Regions from separate parts of the Paenibacillus sp. FSL L8-0340 genome, predicted to be linked through region 3. Evidence: riboswitches for the same ligand, from Rfam matches in the RefSeq annotation. Region 3 holds a riboswitch; each other region holds the start of a gene.
What was found. Region 3 has a riboswitch for cyclic di-GMP ahead of NST07_RS03185 (transglutaminase-like domain-containing protein). Riboswitches for the same ligand answer to the same signal wherever they lie in the genome.
Positions count from the first base shown of each region.

Region 1 (9,989 bases), 440 kb from region 3:
GGACATGTCAACCTCCACCTCGGCCCTCTTCGTCCCGTCATCTCCGAAGATAGAAACAGACAATAGAAACAAGAGGGTTAAAGCTGCGAATTTTAACAGTAGATGTAGAGGTTTATTCTTGTTCTTCTTAGTTCTAGTCCTCATTCCTTGTCCTCGCTTTCTTCCGGGGTGCCTGCCTCACAATGACTTATTACTTTCATTTCATTATTTGGAAGTCAACGCGCCTTTGGGAATAACCGCCTGCTTCTGGCTTGGGCTCTTCCACATAAGGCGAATACTGGCATCTCCACTGTTCTCGTAATATTCAACCTTGATGTCGTACGGGCTTCCCGCTTCCAGGACTATGCTTCCCTCACGGCTAACACCGCTTTGCTTCTTCCAGCTGTCGATGACCAGTTTGCCGTCGATCCATACACGTACCCCGTCATCCGAGGAGGCTATGAAAGTATATTTCTCATTGTAAACCGGCTTGATTTTGCCGCTCCAGCGCACCGAGAAAGCATCCTTGCCAATTCCTGAAGACGGTGAATCTCCATGCCAGTTGAAGTCGATCTTATTGTCGTTGCGGACCAGGACGGCTTTGCCCGTCAGCTCCATATTGTTGAAATATTCTCCCGTTAATCCATTTCGGGATGGTTGGACCGGGTTATTGTTTTTACCGACCAGCGTTAACTTATAATCATCCCGCGACACGGTATAATTATTGCTCATAAAGCTCTTAATCTGCTCGAGGTTATTTTTCTCAGTCAGCATTTTTCCCCATGTCATGGTATATACCCATTTACTCTGCGTTCGGGACAATATGACCGGGTCTGGCAGTTCTCCGCTTTCACCGATCCCGATCGGCTTGCCGTCAGCCAGCTTCAGCAGCTTCTCATAATAAGACTGTCTGTAGTCATTGTTATAAATATCCGCCGCCAGAACGTCAACCTTCCCGGCACCCGGATAATACGGCTCATAGCTATCGGACCACTCATTGGGCGCATTCGGATTCCATACCCAAAGGAGATTATCCAGCTTGTGAACATTCGCCAGACGGTTATACATAATGTCCCAAAGTTCGGTGAAGTTGTCCTTCTGCCCCCACCAGAACCAGTTGCCGTTCATCTCATGATAAGGGCGCCATAAGACAGGCACTCCCGCATCGCGCAGGTCTCCCAAATATTCGGCCACCTCATCAAGCTCAGCGATCAGGTTCTTATACTGTGGGGTACCCGGCGTAACATAAGCATTAAAATCCTCTTGGCTCAGGCTCATATGCACATTAGCCCATTCCGGGGAGGTACCCGGCAAATTCTGATGGAAGGTCATCGCCACAATTCCACCGCCTTGATGCCATTTGATCGCACTCTTCACGACATTCTGGCGCTGCTTCACGATGGTGTACTCCGGCTGGTTGTTAATCGCTCCCAGCTCATAACCATGTAATACGGCATATTGTCCGCTTGCATGCTTCAGCTTATTGTTGAATTCATCCGGGGTCTCCAAATAGTCATGCTGCCCGGATATCATTCCCTTGCCTCCAAGATCAACCAGATAGCTGAGCAGACCGGCAGCCTCCTCCGAAGCTGAGGGATTGATAGGAGTGATGGCAGCAGCAGGTGTAACTATCGTCCGGGGAACCGGAAGACTCCTCGCTTCTGACCAAGGCAGCAGGGAAAATATTAATATAAGCGGTAAAATCGTATTAAACAGGCGGTACTTGCGGTAAGTGTTCAAATCGTAATCTCCTTTCTCCAGGGAACTACCGCCACGGCACACAGGATGCGTTCCTATGCAGATTCATACATCCCGAGGCCAAATGGGGGCTATAGCTTAGTAGCCCTGCTGATAAGCAGGGCCACTAAGAGTGGACTTTAGGAATTATAATTGTAACGTCTTAACCAGCACCCGCCGGTGAATACAGAAGCTAACCAGTCGCTCTGCTTAGGAAGCGGAAGGAAGAAACAGGGCGCTCGCAGGAACAGTACCCTTCACTTGGCTTGGGCTTTCCCACATTAGACGCGCTCTGGCATCCCCTTGATTCTCGTAATACTCCACTTTAATATCATATAGCTGCCCGGCATTCAGGCTGATGCTTCCCATGCGTTCGGTTCCACTCTGTTTCATCCAGCTGTCAATCACAAGACTGTCATTGACCCAAACGCGGATGCCGTCATCTGAAGTAGTATAGATTGTGTACGTTTCACTGTAGAGCGGCTTAATCTTGCCGCTCCAGCGTACGGAGAAGAAATCGATGCCGATTGCAGCATCCGGGGTGCCTTGACGCCAATTGAAATCAAGAATGGCGTCGTTACGTACAAGTGCCGGAGTGCCTGACAGCAGCATATTATTGAAATATTCTGCCTTTAGTCCATTCTCAGCAGGTGCTGCTGTCGGTGTTGGCACTGGTGTTGGTGCTGCTGTCGTTTGCACCGGTGTTGGCGTTGGAGCTGGCATCGGTGTTGGTGCTGCCGTTGGCATTGGTGCTGGCGTCGGTGTTGGCGTTGGTGCTGGCGTCGGTGTTGGTGTTGCCGTTGGCACCGGTGTTGGCGTTGCTGTCGGTGTTGGCACCGGTGTTGGTGCTGCCGTTGCCGTTGAGGCTGGTGCTGCTGTCGCCGCTAAAGCCGGTTTTGCAATCAGGCTGAGTGTACTGTCCAATTCTGTCTGGCTGGCAGCAGCTGCCCCGGCATTCACAAACAATGCGCTGGCCGGAACCGTCACTTTGGCTTGGCTTTGACTTTGCCACATTAAGCGGATATTCGCATCGCCGGCATTCTCGTAATACTCAACCTTGATGTCGTACAACTGACCGCCTGTTAAAGCGATGCTTCCGGTACGCTCGGCTCCGCTCTGTTTCATCCAGCTGTCAATGACAGCTTTACCGTTAATATAAACGCGGATACCGTCATCCGAAGTGGTAAAAAACTGATAAGTCTCACTATACGTTGGCTTGATTTGACCGGTCCAGCGGACGGAGAAGGAATCTATACCGATTGAAGGATCCGGCGAACCCTGGCGCCAGTTAAAATTAAGCAATGCATCATTGCGCACCAAGGCGGGCGTACCGGAAAGCGTCATGTTTTTGAAGTACTCTCCCTTAAGTCCGCTCACCACAGGCGCTTCCACTGAATCATTAGAGTCAGGCGTTGGTACAGGTGCTGGCGTAACCTTAGGTGTTGGCGTTGCCGTAGATGTTGCCGTTGGTGTTGGCGTCGATGTTGCCGTTGGCGTTGGCGTCGGTGTTGCCGTTGCCGTTGCTGTCGGTGTTGCCGTCGGTGTTGGCGCAGTGGCCGGTGCACTCCAACTCTTATATTGATCCCGGGTCAGTGTATAGCTATCGCTCATGAAACTCTTAATCGTAGTTGTGCTGTTTTTCTCATAGAGCATTTTTCCCCAGTTCATCATGAAAACGAAATTTTTCTGGGAGAGCTTCAGTTTGGCTGTGCTGGGCATCTCACCGTTCTCACCAATACCTATCGGTTTACCGGCAGCCAGACTAAGCAAACTGTCATAGTACTTATTCATATAATCGTTATCATATATATCTGCTGCAAGAACATCCACTTTGCTAGCGCCCGGATAGGTCAGCGCATAAGGATCGGACCAGGCATTCGGTGCATTAGGGTTCCATACCCACAACAGATTGTTTAATTGATGAACGTTCACGAAACGGTCATACATAATATTCCACAGTTCAGCAAAATTACTTTTCTTCCCCCACCAGAACCAGTTGCCGTTCATTTCATGATAAGGTCTCCAAAGTACAGGAACGCCCGCATCCCGCAAGCTTTTAAGAGACACCGCCACTTTATCCAGATCCGTGATCAGGCTGGCGTATTCTGTCGTGCCCGGCGTTACATACCTGTTAAATTCCGCTTGGGTGAGCGGCTTCTGCACATTGGACCAGAGGTACGCCGTCCCCGGCAGATTCTGATGAAAGGTCATTGTGACAATGCCGCCGTTCTTGTACCAGTTGATCGCGCTGTTCACCACATTCTTGCGCTGCGAAGCAGCCGTACTCTCCGACTGGCCGCTAATTACGCCAAGCTCATATCCGTGAAGAGCAGCATATTCTCCGCTTGTTCCCTTCAGCTTGTTGCTGAATTCATCCGGGCTCTCCAAATAATCGTGCTGTCCAGTGATAATCCCTTTTCCGGTAATGGAATAGAGGTTACTAAGCAGCTTGACAGCTTCGGCTGAAGCGTCCGGATTAACCGGCACTGCTGTGCTTGATGAGGCTTCTGCGGTTGAAGGCGACAGCCCAAACCCTAAAGGCACAGTGGTTAACAATATGGCAAGAGACAACAATGTGGACAGCAGACGAGACTTACGGTAAGTTTTCAAAATTATCTTCCTTTCGGTAGCCAGGCTGCCACTCTTGCGAAGGCCCTATGGCTTTGCGTCCCTATCTTTCGATTAGGTTTGCCTTGTCGTTTTGGAAGGATTTATCCCTCTTACCGTAAGTATCGTCCCTATGAAGTTTTTATTTAGAGCATTAATAAAAATAGATTAATAAATGGTTCTAAATGCCTGTTTTAGATTTGCAACAATTGGTTAAATAGATTATTTAGGCCTACGAGATAAACTGTTGCAAAGCTATATCTTCCCAATCCAAGGTGATGCGGATGTTATCCTCTTCTACCAGTTCCGAACCGGTCTGTACCTCAATAAACTCTACATCCGTCAGCGCAAGGATCGCATGTTTGGTGCCTTCCGGTATACGAACCACATCTCCTGCCTTGACATTATGCATCTTCTCATTAATCACAATGCTTGCTTCACCGCTGACAAATGTCCAAATTTCACTGCGTTTATGGTGCAGCTGGTAACTGATATTTTTACCCTCTTCGATAAAAATCCGTTTGGTCAGCACTTCATTTCCCTCATCGTATTTCACATAATCTATGACTTTATAATGGCCCCAGCGGCGTTCTTCGTACATCGGTCTTTGTTCAAAAGACTTCAGCACTTCCTTGATTCTCGGACTCTCCGCTTTATGGGTAACCAAAATCCCGTCCGGGCTGGCAGCGATAATCAGATCCTTCGCACCGATCACCGTAATCGGAATATCCAGCTCATTAATCAGGCATGTGCCTTCGGAATCCGCCGTCACGAACCCTTTGCCTACATGATTGCTGTTCATTTCTTCAGTTAGCGTGTTCCAGGTTCCCAGATCCTTCCAGAACCCGGCATAAGGCTGAACTACGATTTTCTCCTCTTTTTCCACCACTTCATAGTCAAAGCTGATGGAAGCAAGCAGTTTGTACTGCTTCTGCAGTTCCTCATAGTTCAGCGGCAATCCCTTACGCTGCAGAATATCAAGCAGATAACCCAGGCGGAACGCGAACACGCCGCAGTTCCAGAGGGCATTCCGGCTGATCAGTTCCTCGGCCTGCTCACGGTCAGGTTTCTCCTGGAAGTGGCTTACCTGCAGATAGCCGCTTGCTCCCGCCTCAGCGCTGGTAGGAATGATGTATCCGTATTTTTCTGAAGCATGTTCGGGTACTACACCCATTAGCGCCAGGTTCGCTCCGCTCTCCTGCATCGTTTGCTCAAGCTGCACTACTGTATCGAAGAAGGCGGCTTCCACATAAGGATCGACCGGGAGGATGGCCACGGTCTCGCTTGGCGAAACGCCTTCCATGGAATACAGGTAGGCTGCTGTCAGGGCAATCGCCGGAAACGTATCGCGGCGTTCCGGCTCAACGATGATAGGCACCTCGCTGCCAAGCTGGCTCTGAATCATTTCCACCTGGCTGCGGCCGGTAGCCAGATAAGCCGAACCCGACATATTAGCTTCCTCCAGCTGCCGCCATACCCGTTGCACCATGGATTCCGGTTCCCCCGTTGGGCTCTCAAGTACCTTCAGAAATTGCTTCGAACGTGAATCGTTAGACAATGGCCAGAGACGTTTACCTGAACCGCCTGATAGAAGTACCAGTTTCATATGGAACCCTCCTCATTATGTGTTGACGCAAAAATATCGGATTGTTATTGTGAGCTACGAGCTAAACAGCAACCTCGAGATGCTAGAATGTTTATAGCGCGCTGTTGCTGCGCGATAGCCTTCAGATACAACTGTTACGGGAGTCACTGCAAGGAATGTTTGGACTTTCGGCCGCTGTTGTCTGCAGATTTCTTGATTTATACCGCTGTCCGCGGTGGAAATCCGCAGACAAAGGCGGACGCATTCGCTCCTACAGTTCCAAAATTCCTCTCCGTTCCATTCCATAACAGCTTCCTTAGATGGATTCCAGCTGGGCTATGCGCCCTAGCAAGACATTCACGCCCGCGGCTTGCACCCGCAGGCGAAGCTCCCTGCTAAAGATCCGGCATTGCCGCTTGGTTGGCGGCAGGTAAGAGCGAAGTGCTTTACAGAGCTGAGAACTTAGCAGAGCAAGCTTGAGGCTTAGACCGCACCAGCCACGCTGGCCGAATACCCGCTCAGTCCGCCCATTTGCGGGCGTCCGACGGAATGGTACTCCAGGCCGGTGCCTTCGATCTGCTCCTTGGAGTAGACGTTGCGGCCGTCGATCAGAACCTGGCGGCGCATACTGCCCGCCAAGCGATGCAGGTCGATATCCTTGAACTGGCTCCAGTCGGTCAGCAGGCATACGGCATCGCTGCCTTCTGCCGCCTCTTCCGGCAGGCCGCACCAGCGGAGCTGCGGATGATCGTATTGCATTTTGAAGTTATCGGCGGCAATCGGATCATAGAGCTTCACTGTAGCTCCCTCCGCTACCAGCGCTTCGACGATTTCCCGGGCAGGTGCCTCGCGTACATCATCGGTATTCGGCTTGAAGGCTAACCCCCAAATTCCGATAACCGCGCCGCGCAGGCTGCCAAGCGACTCATGAAGTTTGGAAATAATCATAAACCGCTGCCCTTTATTCACCTCAACCACCGATTTCAGCAGCTTGAACTCATAGTCCACGTTGCCGGCGATCTGGATCAGTGCATTGGTATCTTTCGGGAAACAGGAGCCTCCATAACCGATTCCGGCCTGCAGGAAGCTTGAGCCGATTCTCCGGTCCATCCCCATGCCTTCCGCCACTTCGGTTACATCAGCTCCCACTTTTTCACAGATGTTGGCAATTTCGTTGATAAAGGAGATTTTGGTTGCCAGGAACGCGTTCGATGCATATTTAATCATTTCCGCACTGCGGATATCCGTTACGAAAATATTTTCAGTGAAGCCTTGATGAAGCTGGCGCATCGTTGGCTCCAAAAGCGGATTATCCAGACCAATCACAATCCGGTCAGGATGAAGCGTATCGCGGATCGCCGAGCCTTCACGCAGGAATTCAGGAGCGGAGACGATATCGAAGGGATGATTCGTGTGGGAAGCAATCAGATTGCGGATTTTCTCATTTGTGCCAACCGGTACAGTCGACTTGGTCATGATGATTTTATAGCCTTCCATTGCTTGCGCAATTTCTTTGGCTGCTCCCTCGATATACGTTAAATCCGCTTCGCCGCCCGGCAGGGAAGGCGTTCCAACAGCAAGGATGACGATATCAGAAAGGCGCACCGATTCCTGCAAATCCGCCGAAAAGGATAATCTGCCCTCACGGAGATTCATTTCGATCAATGCCTCAATACCCGGTTCATAGATGGGGGATTCCATCCGGTTCAACTTTTTGATTTTTTCCTCATCCTTATCGACACAGATGACATGATTCCCGTTAAGTGTAAAACATACGCCAGATACAAGACCGACATAGCCGGTACCGATTACTGCCAGCTTCATATAATCATCCTCCTTTAAGAAAATTAACGTAGGCCTGTTCCACATACTGCTTGAACTGAACCATAAACGTCTGTTCATCGAATTTATGCGCATGCCCCATAATCTTGCTGATGTCCCACGCATAGGACTCCACTTCGTGGATAGCCTTCAGCAGATCATCCACTTCCTGATTCTGAAAGAATACGCCATTGACATAAGGAACTATGGTATCCAGCGCCCCTCCGGCCTGATAAGCAATGACCGGTCTTCCTGCGGCATTCGCCTCCAGGGGCGTGATTCCGAAATCTTCTTCTCCCGGAAAAATAAACGCCCGGCATTTCGACATCAGGCCCGTAACCTCTTCATCCTCCAGCCGGCCCAGAAAAGTGACATTATCTTTGGCCATTCCCTCCAGACGCTTACGGTCCGGCCCGTCGCCGACGATATAGAGCTTAAGGCCATTCCGGCTAAAAGCCTCCACTGCCAGGTCGATCCGTTTGTAGGATACAAGCCGCGAGACGATCAGGTAATAGTCGCCGATAGAACTGGAACTTGTGAAGCGGGCTGTATTGATCGGCGGGAAGATCACATCGGCATCCCTATGGTAATAGTTCTGAATCCGCGTCTTCACTACGGAAGAGTTGGCCACGAACTGGTTTACATTTTTGGATGTCCGCTGATCCCAGGTCTTGAGCCGCTGCATATAGACCTTGAGCAGTCTTTTGAACAGTCCGGAATTCGATTGCCGCTCCATGTACGTGTCATAATCCCAGGCAAAGCGCATTGGCGTATGACAGTAGCATAGATGAAACGTGGATTCAGGAACCTTTATGCTTTTCATAAAAGCACTGCTGGAGCTCAGGACGATATCGTACCCGCTAAAGTCCAAATCACGAATGGCCATCGGATAAAGTGGCAATACCCCTTTAAAATTGGCCTTCACTCCCGGGATCTTCTGCAGCCAGGAGGCCCGGATATCCGCATCTTTGAGGTTGTCGGTCAGGCGGCTTCCGTTAAACACCGTCGTGAAGATCGGAGCCTCCGGATACATGTGGTGAAAGACCTCCACAACTCTTTCCGCTCCGCCCATTTGGATTAAGTAATCGTGCGCTATCGCAATTTTCATGTAAATCATCCTCAAAGTTTTATGGAGCAGCATCATCAAGTAGTGAATGCATGGAAGGAACGGTGCCCTTAAGCTTTAGCATTGTCCGGAAAAACAGCTCAGGTTGCGGCGAGCAATCCTTTGTAATAAGCGACGATGTCCTTTACCGTATTCTCGATGACAAAATGCTCTTTTACCCGCTTCATTCCACTTTCGGCCATCCTTCTTCGCTCTTCGGGATGGTTCAGCATCCAGGTGATGGAATCTGCAAGTACGACTGGGTCTCCAGGCTGGATCAGCAGCCCCGTTACACCGGGAACCACAATCTCTACCGGGCCGCCTTCATTGGAGGCGATTACCGGCAGTCCAGCCGCCATGCCTTCGACGATAACCTGGCCGAATGGCTCGGGGGTAATCGAAGTGTGAATCAGCAAATCAGCAGTTTTCATAAGGCCTTGTATGTCATCCACATGACCCAGCAGTTTGACGTTGGTAAGCCCATCCTGCTGCATCTTCTGAATTAATTCCTGTTTATATTCCTCTTCCCCGAACAGAGCATCACCGGCCAGCCAGAACTGGACACGACTGTCATCCTTGAACGCTTTGGCGGCCTCCAGCACGATATGCTGGCCTTTCCAGTGCGCCAGCCGGCCCACCAGCAGGACGTTGAAATTCTTCTGGTCCCGTCTGCCGATGCTTTCGCCGATTGCTTTGGCAAAAGCGGAGTAGACCACCAGTGTCTTCTTCGAACGCGGCAGCTCCAGCGCATTCAGCGTGGAATGGGAATTGGCAATCACGCCATTGGGAAGCAGGCGTGACAGCAGCCGGATCGCCTTGGCGACAACCGGCTTTAGGTACGGGGCACCGATATGGTCCCGGATATGCCAGATCAGCGGCACTCCCGCTTTCTTCGCGGCAACTGCACCGTAGAAGGCCGATTTCAGGGAGTTGGTGTGCACACAATCCACCTTTTCCTGTTTGAGCAGCGGCGCCAGCTTGCGGCCGTAAGCCAGCAGCTTGAACGCCGCAGCCGGAGCACCGAGATTGACGGCATTTCTGCCGCGGCTGCGGATGCTCTCATCAAGCGGGATGATCCGGACGTCGATACCTTTTTCCCGCAGACGTTCAGCCAGTGCCCCTTCTTCAGCCAGAATGACCAGCGGCTGAATCTCT
Region 1 is NZ_CP151967.1:1,132,342-1,142,330, reverse strand. It holds gene NST07_RS05185 (discoidin domain-containing protein) at 1-6, opposite strand, end outside; gene NST07_RS05180 (glycosyl hydrolase) at 205-1,719, opposite strand; gene NST07_RS05175 (PA14 domain-containing protein) at 1,927-4,326, opposite strand; cyclic di-GMP riboswitch class I at 4,339-4,419, opposite strand; gene NST07_RS05170 (sugar phosphate nucleotidyltransferase) at 4,556-5,929, opposite strand; gene NST07_RS05165 (UDP-glucose/GDP-mannose dehydrogenase family protein) at 6,392-7,732, opposite strand; gene NST07_RS05160 (glycosyltransferase) at 7,737-8,837, opposite strand; gene NST07_RS05155 (glycosyltransferase family 4 protein) at 8,936-9,989, opposite strand, start outside.
Region 1: linked by a shared signal. The riboswitch ahead of NST07_RS05175 (PA14 domain-containing protein) and the one ahead of NST07_RS03185 (transglutaminase-like domain-containing protein) in region 3 are both predicted to bind cyclic di-GMP.

Region 2 (9,989 bases), 170 kb from region 3:
ATGCCGGTTTGAAGATTGATAAGGCAATATGCCTACAGGAGCCTTTCCAATCGGTGCTCGCCCGTCACGGTCTTACAGCTGACAATTTGCCTGCCGGAGCGATTATAGCGACAGGTTCGCTGATAAACTGTTATGAAGTTACAGCTGGTATGGCTGAAGAAGGCTGGCCCTACGGCAGCGAATATATCTTTGGAGATTATAGGGAGGGACGGTTTGCCTGGGAACTGACGGGGGTCACTCCTCTGGAGGGGAACATTCCGGCCAAGGGCCGACTGGGCTTCTGGGAGTATCCTGTTCCGGCGGTCCGGTGAAATACAAGTATGAAAGGGATACCGCCCGGGTATCTTTTTAAATATAGGGCTTTGTGTATCTTTATCTCTGCCGGAGCCAATCAGGTTGTTCAGGAAGGAGCGTATGCATAGGAAATGGGCAGTCTTCTTATTGCGTGGCTTTGCATGTTATGTTTATTTCTTACGTTTAAGGATAAGGTAAGCCGGAGAATTCTATATCCCGTGGCGCTGGTAGTTATTTTCGGCACATTGGGCTATTGGAAGGTTTTAATGTAATTTATAGCAGGTACTTTATTCAGGTCTTGCCGACTCCCATGGCGAGGCCTGTTTTTATTCTTCAACGCTCCAAAGTCTATAGGCTTGCTTGAGGGCCGGATTTGATTTTGTACTGTTCCTCATAGCTGTGGTAGCCGGAGATATCGAGTCCCAGGTATTTGCGCATATGGATAGCGGCCTGTGCAGCGATGACGTCATCCAGCAGCAGCATCCGTTCATGATATCCCCGGCATATAAATTTGGCCTCGATGCCGACCTGGAGCCGCTGCTGTTCATAGACTTTAACTCCGCGTTTCCTCATTTCGGCGCGCACATCCCTCAGATCGGCAGTAGCCGCATTCGCAGCAGTACGGAGAACATCCATGTATGGGACGGGGGTCCGCAGTTGTGTCGACATAATGGCTGAATCCCGTTCAAAGGCTGATAAAATCAGCGGAAGCAATATATAGGATTTGACCAGTGTATTATCGTTACTCTCCGCTCTATGCATAAATTCAATCACCTCTAATAAGAACATATATTCGTATTTTAACCGATTATTCAAAAATTAATCAATGGAATTTCTAAACAACTGAAACAATGTGACATAATTCACAAAATAATTATAAGAATTATTTTATATTAAAATTGAAATAATAAATATTGAAAAATAAAGCTCATTAAAAAGGAGAATTGTGATGAATTATGAGGGAAGTCTCCGCCGCGGGTTGTTGTTCGGGTTGTTTTTAAGTGTTCCACTATGGATGTCCATGATCGGCTGGGTTCAGCTGTTATAAAATATACAAATCCTAAGTCCGGCCGTTGCCCGCTGACTTATGTAAATTGACAATGACTAAAAACTGCTGCCAAGAGCTGGCGACAGTTTTTTTGCTGTTTCGACATGAGTTGAAAAATGGTTCGAATATACTAATTTTTAATATTGAAAATTTGTTTTATGTGATCGGTGAATACAACGAAACCCTTATGTGTTGCGGAATTGAGGACTTTTTCAGAGAATCTAGCAAAAAAAATAAGGAATAGATTGACAAACGGAGGGGTGAAGAGATAGACTGATTCTAGTCCGAAAGTAACAAAAGTCATAGACTACATAGAAAACAACTGTTACCAACTTCTCATGTATAATCGCAAACCGTTCGAAAGAGCGGGACGCAAAGTCAGGAATCTACAGCACTCTAAAGGTGCCACGATCGTCCGGCCGCCATGAAGCTAACCCTTCTTGGCGGTCTTTTTGTTGTTACGGGCTAATCTGTGCATTCATAGAATAGTTACATAGGAGGTACATATCATTGTTGAGGAAAAAATCATTAGCCTTGATTCTGACGGGGGTTTTAACCGTCGGCAATATGCTTCATCCGGGGATCAATGCAGAAGCGGCGGCAAGTATGCCGTACACCCCAACACCGGTGCTGGGAGTCGCCGGGAATTTCAACGCCTTTATCTTTGGAGATTTTGCACAAAGCAATGACCAGATCCACGGACGGCTCGCTGCTGCAGGGAACATTACTCTTCAGGGATATGGCGTATCCAAGGATGCTGTGGGCGGAGATGTGCTTATCGCCGGCAAAGACATCGACTTTTCAAATGGAACAGTTTATGGCACCTCTGTGTATGGAGGCAGTATGAAAAGTTCAGGAGCCGATCTTAAAGGAGGTAAGCGGCAGGATCATCCGATCGATTTTCAAGCTGAGGAGCAATTTTTGATTCAGCGTTCGAGTGAACTCGCTGCTCTGAAACAAACGCAGCCCTTTGTCAGAGATGGAGGGAAAATGACGATTAACGCTCCGGATTCCTTTAATGTCATTCATTTGACTGCTGCGGATTTGGCGGTTACCAACGGTCTCCAGTTCAATATTGCAGGAAACGCCACGGTAATTATCAATGTAAGCGGGAATAAGGTCGTCATTCCGGATTTTCAAATGTGGAACGGAAAATCTCATAATGTGTTGTTCAACTTCTACGAAGCTTCTTCTGTAGCTAATGGCAACACGACCATTGAAGGCTCCATGTTAGCGCCTCATGCCTTTGTGGCGTTCAGCCGTGCTGAGCTGCATGGTACTCTTATTGCAAAAGGATTCAGCGGTTATATTCAGATGCATCATCATACCTTTGAGGGAACGGTGCCGCCAGTCGGGCCGACACCGACACCAACGGCGACACCGACGGCGACGCCAACACCGACACCGACACCAACGGCGACACCGACGGCGACACCGACGGCGACGCCAACACCGACACCGACACCAACGGCGACACCGACGGCGACGCCAACACCGACACCAACGGCGACACCGACACCGACGGCGACGCCAACGCCGGTACCAACGCCAACACCAACACCAACGGCGACACCGACACCAACGGCGACGCCAACACCGACGCCGATACCGACGGCGACGCCAACACCGACACCAACGCCGACGCCAACACCGACACCAACGGCGACGCCAACGCCAACGCCGGTACCGACACCGACGCCAACACCGACACCAACGGCGACACCGACACCAACGGCGACGCCAACACCGACGGCGACGCCAACGCCAACGCCAACGCCGACGCCAACGCCAACGCCGGTACCGACGCCGATACCGACGGCAACGGCGACGCCAACGCCAACTCCGGTACCAACATCAACACCGACGGCGACGCCAACACCGACGGCGATACCAACGCCGACACCGGTGCCAACACCGGTGCCAACACCGGTGCCAACACCAACACCAGCGCCGATATCGACGACGACGCCAACACCGACGCCGATACCGACGGCGACGCCAACACCAACGCCAACACCGGTGCCGACACCAACGCCAACACCAACACCAGCGCCGATACCGACGACGACGCCAACACCGACACCGATACCGACGGCGACGCCAACACCAACGCCGGTACCAACACCGACGCCAACGCCAACGGTGACACCAACGGCGACGCCAACGCCAACGCCGGTACCGACACCGACACCAACACCGACACCGACACCAACGGCAGACCCAACGCCAGCGCCGACAAGTGTAACGCCAACGGTAGACCCAACGCCAGCGCCGACAAGCGTAGCACCAACGGTAGACCCAACGCCAGCGCCGACAAGCGTAGCGCCAACGGTAGACCCGACGCCAGCGCCGACAAGCGTAGCGCCAACGGTAGACCCAACGCCAGCGCCGACGAGTGTAGTACCAACGGTAGACCCAACGCCAGCGCCGACGAGTGTAGCACCAACGGTAGACCCGACGCTAACGCCATCTCCGACACCAACGGTGATTGGTACGAATGACGATCAGGAGATTACGATTGATGAGGATCCGCTGCCTTTGGGCCCTGTGACCACACCTTCGTCTGTGCAGCCAACGCCGGAGACTACTCCAGTGACTGTCCCAGTACCTGCTTCGGTACCGGATGAAGAAGTTATTCTTGATGAAGAAATACCGCTGGGTCCTGTGGATCCAGCCGAGAGTCTGCCGCAGACGGGTGAAGCCAGCCCGGCACCTTATTATATTACCGGTCTCGCTATTGCCGGAGTAGGTCTGCTGCTGAGCAGAACGGCAAGAACCAGCAGACGAAAACGCTGAGGCTTTCATTGAATCACACTAAGGCCAATAGCAGTCTATAAGCTATGTTCTTAACATAATTCAGGCCGCTTTCGGAGAGAGAATCCCCGGAAGCGGCCTTTTTATACGGTGTTTACTACGTTTTAAGGGTTATTATACAACAATCGTTTAGATTTCAATCATCTGTTATACGTACATTTCTCGCAGGCGAGGCTACCATGTTATACTATGCAGAAATCATTGCGGAGCCCGCATGATGGTGACTGGAGTATCCTACAGCTACGAGAAGGAAAGGTGAGAATATTCATGTGGAGTGTAATTATACTGGCGATTATTATCGTCATTGCCGGAGGATTAACCTATGCGGGTTTCTTTTTCTATGGAGTGGCGATCCATCGGGCACCTAAGGAGTTTTTGGCGACTGCACCTGCACTGAAGGTAGAGCCACCGGTGGCCGGCGCATCCTGGGGAGAAGGGGCGGAGTGGATCGCCCGGCAGAGCTTCCGGAATGTTGACATGAGCTCAGAGGATGGACTGAAGCTGCGGGGTTATTATCTGCCGTCAGAGCGGGCAGCCGGACGTACAGCAATCGTTGCCCACGGCTATTCCGGCAAAGCAAAGGATATGGGGGCCTACGCCAAGATTTATTATGAAAACCTGGGCTATAACGTGCTTATTCCCGATGCCAGAGGACATGGTGAAAGCACTGGCAATTACATAGGCTTTGGCTGGCCCGAACGCCGGGATTATGTAAAGTGGATCGAATACATCATTGAAGAGAATGGGCCGCAGGCGCAGATTGTGCTGCATGGGGTGTCTATGGGCGGAGCAACGGTGATGATGACCGCGGGTGAAGAGCTTCCGCCGCAGGTGAAGGCGGTTGTTGCCGACTGCGGGTATAGCTCAGTCAAAGCACAGCTCTCTTATCAGCTCTGGCGGATGTATCATCTGCCAAGCTTTCCCTTCGTGCAGATTGCCAGTCTGATTACCCGGCTGAAAGCAGGCTATTTCTTCGGTGAGGCATCAGCGCTGAAGCAGGTGCGTAAGGCACGGGTGCCGATCTTGTTCATCCATGGTGATGCCGATAAGTTCGTACCCTATGCCATGATGGACAAAGTGTACCAGGCATGCCGCAGCCCCAAGGACAAGTTTGTAGTGCATGGCGCAGGGCATGGACTTGCTTATGATACGGATAAGGCGGGATATATCAGCAAGGTAAGTGAGTTTGTTAACCGGTACGTGAAGTAGTCCAATAACCCCCGGAAAGTAGACTCGCCTACGTTCGGGGGTGTTTATTCCCTGAGTCGATCGAGTGTATTAGTTATGTACCTGTTGATGTATTGCGCAATGTAATCACATGATCATTAAAGAATCATCTCTCTATCGCTTTGTACTTTACGATAGAAAGATGATTCTTTTAAAGATGAGCGAAGCATATTGATAAGATGTTCTAATCGGTTTCATTGTAAGTGATTACTTTTGAGAATAATTCGAACTGTTTATCTTTGGTGTATTTATTTGTTATTTGAGCTTCATAAGTGTACGAGAGTCCATTATGACGAGCATATATTAATAATGAATCATTTATGTCTGTATAGAGAAGCTCGAGACCATTTACAGTTTTTGTGTTCATGTTATTAGCAAACTCTACTTCAATGCCGCTTACAGAAAGTGTAGCTACTTTGTCGCCCTCATATGGACCATAAAGCAACTCAATGCTTTTATCATAGGCTTCTGCTTTCTCTTTTTTACCCTTATTGTCGGTGTAAGTTATTATAACTGTATTTTGAGGGGGGTTATCGGTTTCTAATCCCTTTTTAACAATTATTTCCTTAATATCCAAACCGGCAATTTTGGGTGTTTCGGTGAGAGGACTAAGCTTCTTAACTTTTTCGTTAGCTTTCGCGAGATCAGCATCTCCAGATGAGGAACATCCTAAAATTGAAGCCAGTGTAAGTACTAAAAAAATGAATGCTATTGTTTTGCTTTTTTTAATCATATGCCCTCCTTAGAGTCAATAAAAACTTAAACTTATTTAATTGAATTAAAAAAAATCCCGAAGTTGTGACTCAATTAAATTTGTAAAAGCTTACCGTTTCTAGAATACCACAATTATAGTAAAATATGTATGTTATTTGATTAGTTTACAGGATCTAAGCCCTTTCTTTACCCGGATGAGGGCTGGGAATTTCTTCGGGGAGGCCTCAGTGCTGAGGCAGGTGTGAGGAAAAGGTGCCGATAATGTTTATCCATGGCGATGCAGGTAATTTTTTTCGTGCCTTGTAAAGCCCAAAAGAGAAATTTATGGTTCGTGGAGCGGGGCATGGACTTGCGTATGATACGGATAAGGCAGGATATATCAGCAAGGTAAGCCAGTTTGTTGCCTGTTATGTACATTAGTTCCGGATTAAGCCCCCTAGAAAGTAGACGCGCCCGATCTCCGCAAGCTGCGGAGATCGGGCGCTTATATGTTCCACATATGGCAGCGTTCCTTGCAACGGGGAACGGCACGTCCATATCTTCTCGTATATTAATCCCCCGCCGTTTGTGAGCGAAACGGGTGTCGTAATTCCCTGTTATTTCCAGCAGCCATATGGCGAGAATAATCCTTCCAAAACGACAAAAGCCCTACCTCTCTTTTGTCCTTGCGGCTCCGTGACCGCGCCAGTGTGAATCGGAATGCTATGTTCGAATTTAGTCTCATAAAAAGGAAGAGTCATGCAAGAAAACGTAAGATTTTGTGTCCAAAATGCCGATAATAAATAGAAAGTAACCAATCGGCCTGACATCTTCTTGATGGGGATGTATATACACGAAAACAAATATTACTTTATTATATCACGGAATATATAGTAATGCAAGTAGAATATAAGCAGCAGGGTAAGGCTGGAAATGGGGGAACAGATGAATATCTACGGGGTGTTTTTGAAGAAGCAGATCAGAAATTATTTTTTTGGCTCCGTGATTGGTGTGCTGGCCGTGGGAAGCCTGTTGCTGCTCTCTTCGCTGGAGATAAGTGCGGTGGAGTATTCCCGCCTGTTAATCGTATTGCTGATCTCTTTTTCAATTATGGCAATCACGGAAGTCAGTGTATTCATGAATCAACTCAAACCGATACGGACTGCAATGAAAGAACAGCAGCCTACGCTGGCCATGCTGGAAGAAGTATATCTCTATACCCACCGAATGCCCAGAAATGCAGTACAGCGGATTCTAGGCCCGCATCTTCTCGGGTTATCCTTGCCGGCGGCCCTAATGACCTTCTGGATGATCCAGACCGGATTAATCAACCTCCCTTATTTTTATCTGCTGCTGGCCATGGTCGGGGCGACTCTGGTGGCGTGCATGCATGCGCTGATCGAATTTTTCCTGACCTGCTCGGCCATTATTCCGCTAATCAAAGAATTCAGAAACCGCGCTTTGGATATGTATAATGTGGACTTTTCGCTGGAAGGACATGTTTTTGTAGCCATCCGCCCAAAATTTCTGATCAGCTGCATGCTGATCGGGACATTCCCGCTGTTTCTTTTTATCATGGCAACACATATCCGCATGGACAGCCTCAACAGCAGTTCGCTTGCCGGATTGCAGAGCTATTGGGCTTGGGCAGGGATGGTGCTGATGGTCGGCACATTATTCTCCTCCATTGCCGCCTGGCTCCTGACTAACAGCGTTCAACACCCGATCAATGAACTATACAAGGCGATGAATAACGTCAAGGACGGGCGCCTCTTGCAGGTGCAGGATGAATATTCGGATGAATTCTCCAAGCTGGTGGCCGGGTTTAATATGATGGTGCGGGGGCTTCAGGCCCGGGAACAGCAGAATAGACAGCTTCTGGACAGTTATTTCACCACGCTTGCCGTGGCTCTGGATGCGCGTGATTCCTATACCGCGGGACACTCACTGCGGGTGGCGGAGTACTCGGTCATTATTGGACAATTGGCGGGGCTGACGGGTCAAAGACTCGATGACCTGCGGAAATCAGCTCTGCTGCATGATATCGGCAAAATCGGTGTGCCCGACAATGTCCTGTTTAAAGAGGGAAATCTTACGGATGAGGAATTTGATCAGATTAAGAGCCATCCGGTGCTTGGGGAAAATATTCTGCGGCAGATTGAGCCTGTGGAGAAGATGGCGCCTTACATAAGTGGAGTCCGCTCACATCATGAGCGTTACGACGGAAAGGGTTATCCGGATGGCCTTGTCGGAAGGTCCATCCCGCTGCATGGCAGAATCATTGCCGTAGCCGATGCCTACGACGCCATGACATCGGACCGCCCCTACCGGAAAGGGATGGATCATGAGCGGGCGCTGGCTATTCTGGAACAGGGCAGAGGAAGCCAGTGGGATCCTGAATTCGCCGGGTTATTCCTGGCATACTTCGGGAAGACGGCAAGTTCAGAAGAAGCGGAAGTTCCCGGAAGGGCGGGGTGAAACGGGCAAGCAGGGGGTTGCTTGCTGTTTATCCTAATATTTCTTGCGGAAGCGGATACCATCCAATTTATGGGGGTATCCGCTTCTCGTTGAGTGCCTATTTTGTGAACTGATCTTTAAAACCGACAATTAACGACTACATTCATTGAAGGATTGAGGGTAGACCGTTATAATTATTAAGTCTGGATTTTAATTAAAAAATAAGGGAGAATTTTATGAAACGCGCAGATGTGCTGCTGGTTTCCATCGTGCTCATTGCCGCTCTCGCTTTTCTTGCACCGAGGTGGTTTTCAGACGATAAAGGCGGCCCGGGGAAAAATCTTGTGGCCAATATAATGGTGGACGGCAAGCTGTTCAAGACGGTTCAGCTTACAGAGGAAGAACAAACGGTAGAAGTCCGTACCGATCGCGGGTATAACCTTTTAAAAGTGCATGATTATGGTATTGAAATGTATGACGCTGACTGTCCCGACAAGGTTTGTCTTGGTTTTGGGTTTATTACCTTGCCCAAGCAGACGATCGTCTGTTTGCCGCACAGGGTATTAGTAGAAATTGCAGGCGCGTCGGGAGGAGATGATATAGATGCCTATGTCCAGTAGTGAGTCTTCAACAGCCCTGAAAAGAACGGTGATTGTAGCGCTCTTTGCCGCGGTGGCGGTTGTGCTGAGTATTGTGGAAGCTCAGATTCCACTCGCAGGGATGGGGCTGATGCCCGGTGCCAAGCTGGGATTTGCCAACATTATGATTTTGACCTGCATCTATTTTTTGCGCGCACGTGACGCATTTGTACTGGTAATCCTCAAGACCTTGCTTACCGCATTTTTGCTGGGTACCTTTTCAAGTCTGCTGTTCAGCTTGTTCGGCTCGTTGTTCAGCTTTGTAGTCATGTATCTGCTCGTCCGGTTTGGCGGGAAAAGACTCAGTGTCATTGGGATCAGTATTGCCGGCGGACTGGCTCACAACACAGGGCAGCTGCTCGCCGCTTCCATAGTGTTGAAATCATCGAGCACGTTCTACTACTTTCCGATGCTGCTGATTACCGGAGTGGTCACGGGGATTGTCGTCGGTTTCGCGGTGCGGTATGTGGTAGCCTCGTTATCCAAAATATCGCTGTTTGAAGAGTTCTTGGGCGGAACGGGTCACTAGCTGGGAAGGATGACTAACATGAATGAATTTAATAATGAGCTGGAAGCTGGAACGGAACCGCCAGTGATCTCACTGGCAGGCGTATCGTTTGGATATGACCCCGAGCACCCGATCCTCCAGAATATCACACTGTCTATCCGGCAGGGTGAATGGGTAAGCATCGTGGGACCGAACGGCTGCGGCAAATCAACGCTGGTCAAGCTGCTGAATGCCCTGCTGCCTAAAAGTGGCGGAGATATCTTCATCTGCGGCCATAAGCTGCAGGAAGAGAATATTGGAACGATCCGTC
Region 2 is NZ_CP151967.1:524,849-534,837, forward strand. It holds gene NST07_RS02400 (ASCH domain-containing protein) at 1-311, shown strand, start outside; gene NST07_RS02405 (hypothetical protein) at 643-1,056, opposite strand; cyclic di-GMP riboswitch class I at 1,680-1,769, shown strand; gene NST07_RS02410 (collagen-binding domain-containing protein) at 1,853-4,138, shown strand; gene NST07_RS02415 (alpha/beta hydrolase) at 4,424-5,365, shown strand; gene NST07_RS02420 (hypothetical protein) at 5,568-6,116, opposite strand; gene NST07_RS02425 (HD domain-containing phosphohydrolase) at 7,037-8,554, shown strand; gene NST07_RS02430 (NusG domain II-containing protein) at 8,770-9,153, shown strand; gene NST07_RS02435 (Gx transporter family protein) at 9,137-9,700, shown strand; gene NST07_RS02440 (ATP-binding cassette domain-containing protein) at 9,719-9,989, shown strand, end outside.
Region 2: linked by a shared signal. The riboswitch ahead of NST07_RS02410 (collagen-binding domain-containing protein) and the one ahead of NST07_RS03185 (transglutaminase-like domain-containing protein) in region 3 are both predicted to bind cyclic di-GMP.

Region 3 (9,989 bases):
AAATACCGGTTTCATGAACAGCACCTATTTTGATGAGATTTACCATGCACGGACAGCTTATGAATACACGCATGGCATCGTCCCTTATGAGAATACCCACCCGCCGCTCGGCAAGCTTCTGATTGCTATCGGCATGGAGGTATTCGGTGTTAATCCGTTCGGCTGGCGGATTATCGGTACCTTGTTCGGAATCGCTATGTTGCCGCTAATCTATATCATGGCGCTGCGTTTGTTCAAAAAGAGCATTTACGCCGCCCTTGCCGCGGGACTGTTCGCACTGGATTTCATGCATTTCACGCAGACGCGGATTTCTACAATTGATGTATACGGCGTATTCTTCATCATGTTAATGTTCTATTTCATGCAGCGGTATTTCATGATGAATTTCTACCGTGTTCCGCTGCGCAAGACACTCGTCCCGCTGTTCTGGTCCGGATTGTTCTTCGGCATCGGCGTCGCCTCCAAATGGATTGTGCTCTATGGAGGAGCCGGGCTGGCCATTATGCTGGCGCTTGCCTTATTTGAACGCTATAGGGAACATAAGGCCGCTGGGCGTGTGCTGGCAGAAGGCAAATTAAGTGACCAGGAGCTCAAGGACGCCTGCCGGACGGCAGATAGTTCCTTCTGGAAGAACACCATCGTTACGCTGGCCAGCTGTGTTGTATTCTTTGTAGTTATTCCTGCCGTGATCTATAGCCTGTCCTTTATCCCTGTGCTGTCCGTAACAGCCGACGGGTTTACTGTAAAAGGCTTGATCGATGCGCAAAAGAATATGTATAACTACCACAGCCAGCTTGTCGCCACGCATCCGTTTGCTTCCTCCTGGTGGGAATGGCCGTTTATGAAAAGGCCGGTATGGTTCTTCAGCGGCGGCGAAGGATTGCCGGAAGGCAAGGTAAGCAGCATAGTCACCATAGGCAATCCGCTAATCTGGTGGACCGGGATCTTCGCGATGCTGGCTACGGTATGGCTTACCATAAAACGGAAAGACAAAAGCATGTATATGATCTGGATCGGCTTTTTCTCGCAGTATGTCCCTTGGATGCTTGTACCGCGTGAGACGTTCCTATACCATTATTTTGCGATGGTACCGTTCATGATTCTTGCTATTGTATATATCATGAAGCTGCTGGACAGCAAATATCGGGAAGCTAGGTACATCCGGTATGCATACGTGGCTGTCGCTGCCCTGCTTTTTGTACTGTTCTATCCGGTATTGTCGGGAATGGTGGTTGACAAAGAATATGTGACGGATGTGCTGCGCTGGTTCCCTTCCTGGGTATTCTAGGAAGGGAGGCGTAATGCTACAAAACTTTTAGGAGGAACAAAGGTGAAAGCCAGATACAGTGTAATTGTCCCCATGTACAATGAGGAAGAAGTTATTCAATATACGTATGAGCGGCTTAAGAAAGTCATGGACGAATGCGGTGATACCTATGAACTGATCTTCGTCAATGACGGGAGCCGTGATCGCACAGCTGAGATCATGAGTGGAATCAGCAGCAGCGACGAGCATGTTAAGCTGATAGACTTCTCCCGTAACTTCGGTCATCAGGTCGCGATTACGGCCGGAATGGACTATGCGCAAGGCCAGGCTGTCGTGGTGATTGACGCGGATCTTCAAGATCCGCCCGAGGTCATTTTGCAGATGATTGCCAAGTGGAAAGAGGGCTATGAGGTAGTTTACGCCAAACGGCTGAAACGGCATGGGGAGACTATTTTCAAAAAAGTGACCGCCAAGCTCTTTTACCGCCTGCTCAGCAGCATGACCAGTGTGGAGATTCCAACCGATACAGGCGACTTCCGGCTCATCGACCGTAAAGTATGCGATGTGCTGCGCGGTCTCAAAGAGAAAAACCGCTATGTCAGAGGTTTGGTAAGCTGGGTCGGCTTCCGGCAGACGATGGTGGAATATGTGCGGGAGGAACGTTTTGCAGGTGAAACCAAATACCCGCTGAAGAAAATGATCCGGTTTGCGGTTGACGGCATCACCTCATTTTCACATAAGCCGCTGAAGATAGCCTCATATATAGGCTTCTTTCTCTCCTTCTCCAGTTTTGTGTATCTGTTCTTTGTATTGTTCCAGAGAATCTTTTTCACCTCATGGACGGTTCCGGGCTGGGCTTCCATCGTCGGCGTCAATTTGTTGTTTAACGGCATCGTGCTGATGCTGCTTGGCGTAATAGGTGAATATATTGGACGGATATATGATGAATCCAAGGATAGACCGCTGTATATCGTGCGTGAGACCAAGGGTTACCGGGGTAGAGAGCATGAGGAGCGGCAAGAGGACAATGATTATGGCAGATAGGAAGCTGAATGCGGGATTTGTCCAGTTTTTAAAATTCAATGCTGTAGGCTTACTGAATACGCTGATTGATTTCGCCGTATTTACCTTGCTGCATTCTCTGGGTATGATGAATACCCCGGCACAGATTATTTCTTATAGCGCAGGGACAGCGAACAGTTTCTTTTGGAACAAGAAGGTGACCTTTAAGGATAAGAGTCAGACTAGCAAGGACAGTTTTGACCGTATGCAATTAGTCCGATTCATCATACTGAACCTGGTTGTATTGGGGATATCAGTGCTGCTGATGCATCTGCTAACGGACAAATTTGAAGTTCAGGTGCTGATTTCCAAAGTACTGGTTACGTTTGTTACCGTCATCATCAATTTCTTTGGCAGCCGTAAATGGGTATTTTAAGTAAGATGTTGGGCCGTGGAGTTTCTTTATCTTAAAGATCGGGGGGATTTGATGCGTAAGTTTTCCTATTTGATTATCATTGCAGGAGTTCTAGTTATGCTGTATCCAAAAGCGAGCGAATGGTATAACGACCGGCAGCAAGAAAAGCTGCTGAAGGAGGCTGAACAGGCTTATAGTGAGCTAGCCCCTTCGTCAGAGCCCGATCTGAAAAAGCATTACGCCGAGGTCACTGCACTGCTGGCAGAAGAATCAGCTGGAGATGAACAGGCGCAGGCTAACGAACCGGCAGAGCAGGAAATAGAGGTCGGCGGTAAAGTGACCGGAATTATCACAATCGACAAAATCGATTTGAAATTGCCCATATTGGAAGGGGCGACCAAGGCCAACATGAAGCATGCCGCAGCCCATATGAAGGAAACCGCTCCAATCGGTGAAATAGGCAATGCTGCCATAGCTGCACACAGATCCAGAACTGCAGGGAGATTATTCAACAGACTGAACGAAGTAAAGGTCGGAGATACCATTTCCGTCAAGACAAGCGATCAGGAGTATGAATATGAGGTTTATGATATCTCGATTGTTGAGCCTACGGATGTGTCTGTACTGAACGGGAATAAACAAGATAAAATCCTTACCCTCATTACATGTGATCCTTTGGTAAATCCGACCCATCGGTTGATTATCCATGCGAAAATTATAAAAATTTAAATGAATGAAGTAGAAATCTAGTGATTTAGGTCTTGTAACTAGGCATTAATATGATACTATATAACTATAAAAGCTAAACACGATAACGGCAAACCTATCGAAAGGTAGGGACGCAAAGCTAAAGGGCCTTCCCTGTAAGGATGGCAGCCAGCTACCGAATGAAGAGGCTTTTTTTGTTTGTTCTTAAGATGAATCTAGTATATTCCAATAGTAGTAGGAACAGATAAAGCTTAAACGATAACGGCAAACCTATCGAAAGGTAGGGACGCAAAGCTAAAGGGCCTTCCCGGGTATGGATGGCAGCCAGCTACCGAAAGGGGTTTTATCCATGAAGAAGTTCTATTATATGTTCTTGACCTTGTTCGTCCTGGTTACTTCAGTTCAAGTAAGCACAGCTAATGCTTCCGGCGTAGAGTCGGGCTGGTTAAATACATCGCAATTGAGCCAAGGGGTTGTCCAAGTTTCCTATGATGTTCCCAAAGACAAACGTATCAAGCTCATGATTACCAAAGACAATAAGAGCTACTCTTATAACTTATATGCCTCCAAATCTACAGAAACGTTTCCACTGCAGCAGGGGAATGGCGCTTATAAAGTGTCAGTCTTAGAGAACACCAGCGGCAACAAATATAAAGTGCTTTCTTCCGAAACCGTAGACCTGAGCATGAGTAACACCAACGCCGTATATTTGAGTTCCGTACAGAATGTGAAATGGAATTCTTCCGATAAAGCAGTACTGAAAGCCAAGCAGCTCACGCAAGGGCTGACCACTGATGAAGCAAAGGTACAAGCTATCTATAATTACATCGTGGCGAATGTAAAGTACGACTACACCTTAGCAGCTAATGTTACGCAGGATTATATCCCGAACAACGATAACACACTTGCTAGTAAGAAAGGGATTTGCTACGATTATGCATCTTTGTTCGCCACCATGCTCCGCAGTGAAGGGATTCCGACGAAGCTGGTAATGGGCAATACGAGTTATGTATCTGTATACCATGCCTGGAATGAAGTATTGCTTAACGGCAAATGGGTAACGATCGATACGACAGTGGACGCCGGTTTGGGTAAGAACAAAGAAACAGGCTTCACCAAAGCGTCGAGCAAATATACAGCAGCTAAGATCTACTAATCCTGTAGAATGATGATTACCCTAAGATAACCCGCTTAATATTTAAGCCGGTTATCTTTTTTTGTTTAAGGGGTTGCTTTTTTATATTGATGTGGGGTATTATAGGTAAGCGTTGTTAGAGCGCACCCAAGTAAATAAGAAGTGGCTGAAAAGTTGTTTCAAAAAAAGCTTGCGTTTCTAAATCAAACATGATATATTATAAGAGTTGCTGGTGACGAGATAATCGGCACTGACAACGAGCTTGATCTTTGAAAACTGAACAACGAGTGAGTATGGAAATCACGCAAGTGAGATCCAAAAATTAGAGAATGTAAATTCTCGTCAGATGTTTCAAATTGAGCAATCGCTCTTTCTAAATACCAATTTGGAGAGTTTGATCCTGGCTCAGGACGAACGCTGGCGGCGTGCCTAATACATGCAAGTCGAGCGGAGTTATGAAGGAGCTTGCTCCGGAATAACTTAGCGGCGGACGGGTGAGTAACACGTAGGCAACCTACCTCTTTGACTGGGATAACTACCGGAAACGGTAGCTAATACCGGATAATTCCTTTGTTCACATGGACGAAGGATGAAAGGCGGAGCAATCTGCTACAAGGAGATGGGCCTGCGGCGCATTAGCTAGTTGGTGGGGTAACGGCTCACCAAGGCGACGATGCGTAGCCGACCTGAGAGGGTGAACGGCCACACTGGGACTGAGACACGGCCCAGACTCCTACGGGAGGCAGCAGTAGGGAATCTTCCGCAATGGGCGAAAGCCTGACGGAGCAACGCCGCGTGAGTGATGAAGGTTTTCGGATCGTAAAGCTCTGTTGCCAGGGAAGAACGTCCGGTAGAGTAACTGCTACCGGAGTGACGGTACCTGAGAAGAAAGCCCCGGCTAACTACGTGCCAGCAGCCGCGGTAATACGTAGGGGGCAAGCGTTGTCCGGAATTATTGGGCGTAAAGCGCGCGCAGGCGGCTATTTAAGTCTGGTGTTTAAACCTTGGGCTCAACCTGAGGTCGCACTGGAAACTGGGTGGCTTGAGTACAGAAGAGGAAAGTGGAATTCCACGTGTAGCGGTGAAATGCGTAGATATGTGGAGGAACACCAGTGGCGAAGGCGACTTTCTGGGCTGTAACTGACGCTGAGGCGCGAAAGCGTGGGGAGCAAACAGGATTAGATACCCTGGTAGTCCACGCCGTAAACGATGAGTGCTAGGTGTTAGGGGTTTCGATACCCTTGGTGCCGAAGTTAACACAGTAAGCACTCCGCCTGGGGAGTACGGTCGCAAGACTGAAACTCAAAGGAATTGACGGGGACCCGCACAAGCAGTGGAGTATGTGGTTTAATTCGAAGCAACGCGAAGAACCTTACCAGGTCTTGACATCCCTCTGAATCCACTAGAGATAGTGGCGGCCTTCGGGACAGAGGAGACAGGTGGTGCATGGTTGTCGTCAGCTCGTGTCGTGAGATGTTGGGTTAAGTCCCGCAACGAGCGCAACCCTTGACTTTAGTTGCCAGCAGGTAAGGCTGGGCACTCTAGAGTGACTGCCGGTGACAAACCGGAGGAAGGTGGGGATGACGTCAAATCATCATGCCCCTTATGACCTGGGCTACACACGTACTACAATGGCCGGTACAACGGGAAGCGAAGCCGCGAGGTGGAGCCAATCCCAGCAAAGCCGGTCTCAGTTCGGATTGCAGGCTGCAACTCGCCTGCATGAAGTCGGAATTGCTAGTAATCGCGGATCAGCATGCCGCGGTGAATACGTTCCCGGGTCTTGTACACACCGCCCGTCACACCACGAGAGTTTACAACACCCGAAGTCGGTGGGGTAACCCGCAAGGGAGCCAGCCGCCGAAGGTGGGGTAGATGATTGGGGTGAAGTCGTAACAAGGTAGCCGTATCGGAAGGTGCGGCTGGATCACCTCCTTTCTATGGAGAATCGTTTCCTGCAATGGAAACATTCAAATCGGAAGCTTAGCTTCCAAAACTCAGGTTTAGGCCTGTTACTCACTCGTTGGTCAGTTTTGAGAGTTTAAGCTCTCAAGTAGTACCTTGATCCTTGAAAACTGGATACCGAAACGAATTTGCGTTTTAGAACATCTTTTAGCTGAAACTTGTGTAAACAAGTTTTAATTATAGCGATGCTAGCGATTTTCCCTCTGGGAAAACGCATTGGTTAAGCTAATAAGAGCACACGGAGGATGCCTAGGCGCCAGGAGCCGACGAAGGACGTGGCGAACAACGAAACTGCCTCGGGGAGCTGTAAGCAAGCTTTGATCCGGGGGTGTCCGAATGGGGAAACCCAGCTGTGGTAATTCGCAGTTACTTCTCTCTGAATACATAGGAGAGATAGAGGCAGACCAGGGGAACTGAAACATCTAAGTACCCTGAGGAAGAGAAAACAATAGTGATTCCGTCAGTAGCGGCGAGCGAACGCGGAACAGCCTAAACCAAGGGGCTTGCCCCTTGGGGTTGTGGGACGTCTCACATGGAGTTACAAAGGAATATGGTAGGCGAAGAGGTCTGGAAAGGCCCGCGATAGAGGTAAAAGCCCTGTAACCTAAACTGTGTTCTCTCCGAGACGGATCCCGAGTAGTGCGGGGCACGTGAAACCCCGTATGAATCCAGCAGGACCATCTGCTAAGGCTAAATACTACCTGGCGACCGATAGTGAAACAGTACCGTGAGGGAAAGGTGAAAAGCACCCCGGAAGGGGAGTGAAATAGAACCTGAAACCGTGTGCTTACAAAAAGTCAGAGCCCGATCTAGGGGTGATGGCGTGCCTTTTGTAGAATGAACCGGCGAGTTACGTTTAACATGCAAGGTTAAGGTGAGAAGCCGGAGCCGCAGCGAAAGCGAGTCTGAATAGGGCGACTTAAGTATGTGGACGTAGACCCGAAACCGTGTGATCTACCCCTGTCCAGGGTGAAGGTGCGGTAACACGCACTGGAGGCCCGAACCCACGTATGTTGAAAAATGCGGGGATGAGGTGGGGGTAGCGGAGAAATTCCAATCGAACTCGGAGATAGCTGGTTCTCCCCGAAATAGCTTTAGGGCTAGCCTCGGTGAATGGAGTGGTGGAGGTAGAGCACTGATTGGGTGCGGGGCCCGCAAGGGTTACCAAGCTCAGTCAAACTCCGAATGCCATTAACTTCTTGCCGGGAGTCAGACAGTGAGTGCTAAGATCCATTGTCAAAAGGGAAACAGCCCAGACCATCAGCTAAGGTCCCCAAGTGTGTGTTAAGTGGGAAAGGATGTGGAGTTGCACAGACAACCAGGATGTTGGCTTAGAAGCAGCCACCATTGAAAGAGTGCGTAATAGCTCACTGGTCGAGTGACTCTGCGCCGAAAATGTAACGGGGCTAAACACACCACCGAAGCTATGGCTAGATGCTTTGCATCTGGGGTAGGGGAGCGTTGTATGTGGGTTGAAGGTGTACCGTAAGGAGCGCTGGACAGCATACAAGTGAGAATGCCGGTATGAGTAACGAAAAGATCAGTGAGAATCTGATCCGCCGAAAGCCCAAGGTTTCCTGAGGAAGGCTCGTCCGCTCAGGGTAAGTCGGGACCTAAGGCGAGGCCGAAAGGCGTAGTCGAAGGACAACAGTTTGAAATTACTGTACCACCGTAATCCGCTATGAGCGATGGGGTGACGCAGGAGGGTAGTGACGCGGACTGATGGATGTCCGTCTAAGCAGTGAGGCTGGTGTGTAGGCAAATCCGCACACCGTTAAGGCTGGGCTGTGATGGGGAGCGAAAATTATAGTAGCGAAGGTCATGATCTCACACTGCCAAGAAAAGCCTCTAGCCAGGAGAAGGTGCCCGTACCGCAAACCGACACAGGTAGGCGAGAAGAGAATTCTAAGGCGCGCGGAAGAACTCTCGTTAAGGAACTCGGCAAAATGACCCCGTAACTTCGGGAGAAGGGGTGCCTCGGTAGGGTGAATAGCCCGAGGGGGCCGCAGTGAAAAGGCCCAAGCGACTGTTTAGCAAAAACACAGGTCTGTGCGAAGCCGCAAGGCGAAGTATACGGGCTGACGCCTGCCCGGTGCTGGAAGGTTAAGGGGAGCGGTTAGGAGTAATCCGAAGCTGTGAACCGAAGCCCCAGTAAACGGCGGCCGTAACTATAACGGTCCTAAGGTAGCGAAATTCCTTGTCAGGTAAATTCTGACCCGCACGAATGGCGTAACGACTTGGGCGCTGTCTCAACGAGAGATCCGGTGAAATTTTAATACCTGTGAAGATGCAGGTTACCCGCGACAAGACGGAAAGACCCCATGGAGCTTTACTGCAGCTTGATATTGAATTTGGGTACGATCTGTACAGGATAGGTGGGAGCCGTAGAGGCAGGAGCGCAAGCTTCTGCGGAGGCGCCGTTGGGATACCACCCTGATCGTATCTAGGTTCTAACCTGGTGCCCTAATCGGGTACGGGGACCGTGTCAGGCGGGCAGTTTGACTGGGGCGGTCGCCTCCTAAAGAGTAACGGAGGCGTTCAAAGGTTCCCTCAGAATGGTTGGAAATCATTCGAAGAGTGCAAAGGCATAAGGGAGCTTGACTGCGAGACCTACAAGTCGAGCAGGGACGAAAGTCGGACTTAGTGATCCGGTGGTACCGCATGGAAGGGCCATCGCTCAACGGATAAAAGCTACCCTGGGGATAACAGGCTTATCTCCCCCAAGAGTCCACATCGACGGGGAGGTTTGGCACCTCGATGTCGGCTCATCGCATCCTGGGGCTGAAGTAGGTCCCAAGGGTTGGGCTGTTCGCCCATTAAAGCGGTACGCGAGCTGGGTTCAGAACGTCGTGAGACAGTTCGGTCCCTATCTGTCGTGGGCGCAGGAAATTTGAGAGGAGCTGTCCTTAGTACGAGAGGACCGGGATGGACGTACCGCTGGTGCATCAGTTGTTCCGCCAGGAGCATGGCTGAGTAGCTACGTACGGACGGGATAAGCGCTGAAAGCATCTAAGCGTGAAGCCCCCCTCAAGATGAGATTTCCCAATTAGTAAGACCCCTTGAAGACGACGAGGTAGATAGGTTGGAGGTGGAAGTGCAGCAATGCATGGAGCTGACCAATACTAATCGGTCGAGGGCTTATCCAACAAATTAAGACGCAGATTCGTTTCGGATTCAGTTTTCAGGAATTAAGGTTCCTGAAGCATTTACGCTGTAAATGCCCGTTTGGTGGCGATAGCGGAGGGGTTCCACGCGTACCCATCCCGAACACGACCGTTAAGCCCTCCAGCGCCGATGGTACTTGGACCGAAGGGTCCTGGGAGAGTAGGACGCCGCCAAGCACACAAAGCCATTGTTGAGTTTCTCAACAGTGGCTTTTTTGTTGCCTTTTGCGTTAAGATTTAACTGCTGGCTATTGAATGTGGATAGGATAGGGGATAAAGTGAACAGAAGAAAAACTTGTCCACATGTGGATAAGAATCATGAAACATACAGCG
Region 3 is NZ_CP151967.1:691,316-701,304, forward strand. It holds gene NST07_RS03165 (phospholipid carrier-dependent glycosyltransferase) at 1-1,288, shown strand, start outside; gene NST07_RS03170 (glycosyltransferase family 2 protein) at 1,331-2,311, shown strand; gene NST07_RS03175 (GtrA family protein) at 2,301-2,705, shown strand; gene NST07_RS03180 (class D sortase) at 2,802-3,413, shown strand; cyclic di-GMP riboswitch class I at 3,491-3,572, shown strand; cyclic di-GMP riboswitch class I at 3,646-3,728, shown strand; gene NST07_RS03185 (transglutaminase-like domain-containing protein) at 3,742-4,548, shown strand; rRNA gene NST07_RS03190 (16S ribosomal RNA) at 4,910-6,465, shown strand; rRNA gene NST07_RS03195 (23S ribosomal RNA) at 6,711-9,638, shown strand; rRNA gene rrf (5S ribosomal RNA) at 9,717-9,833, shown strand.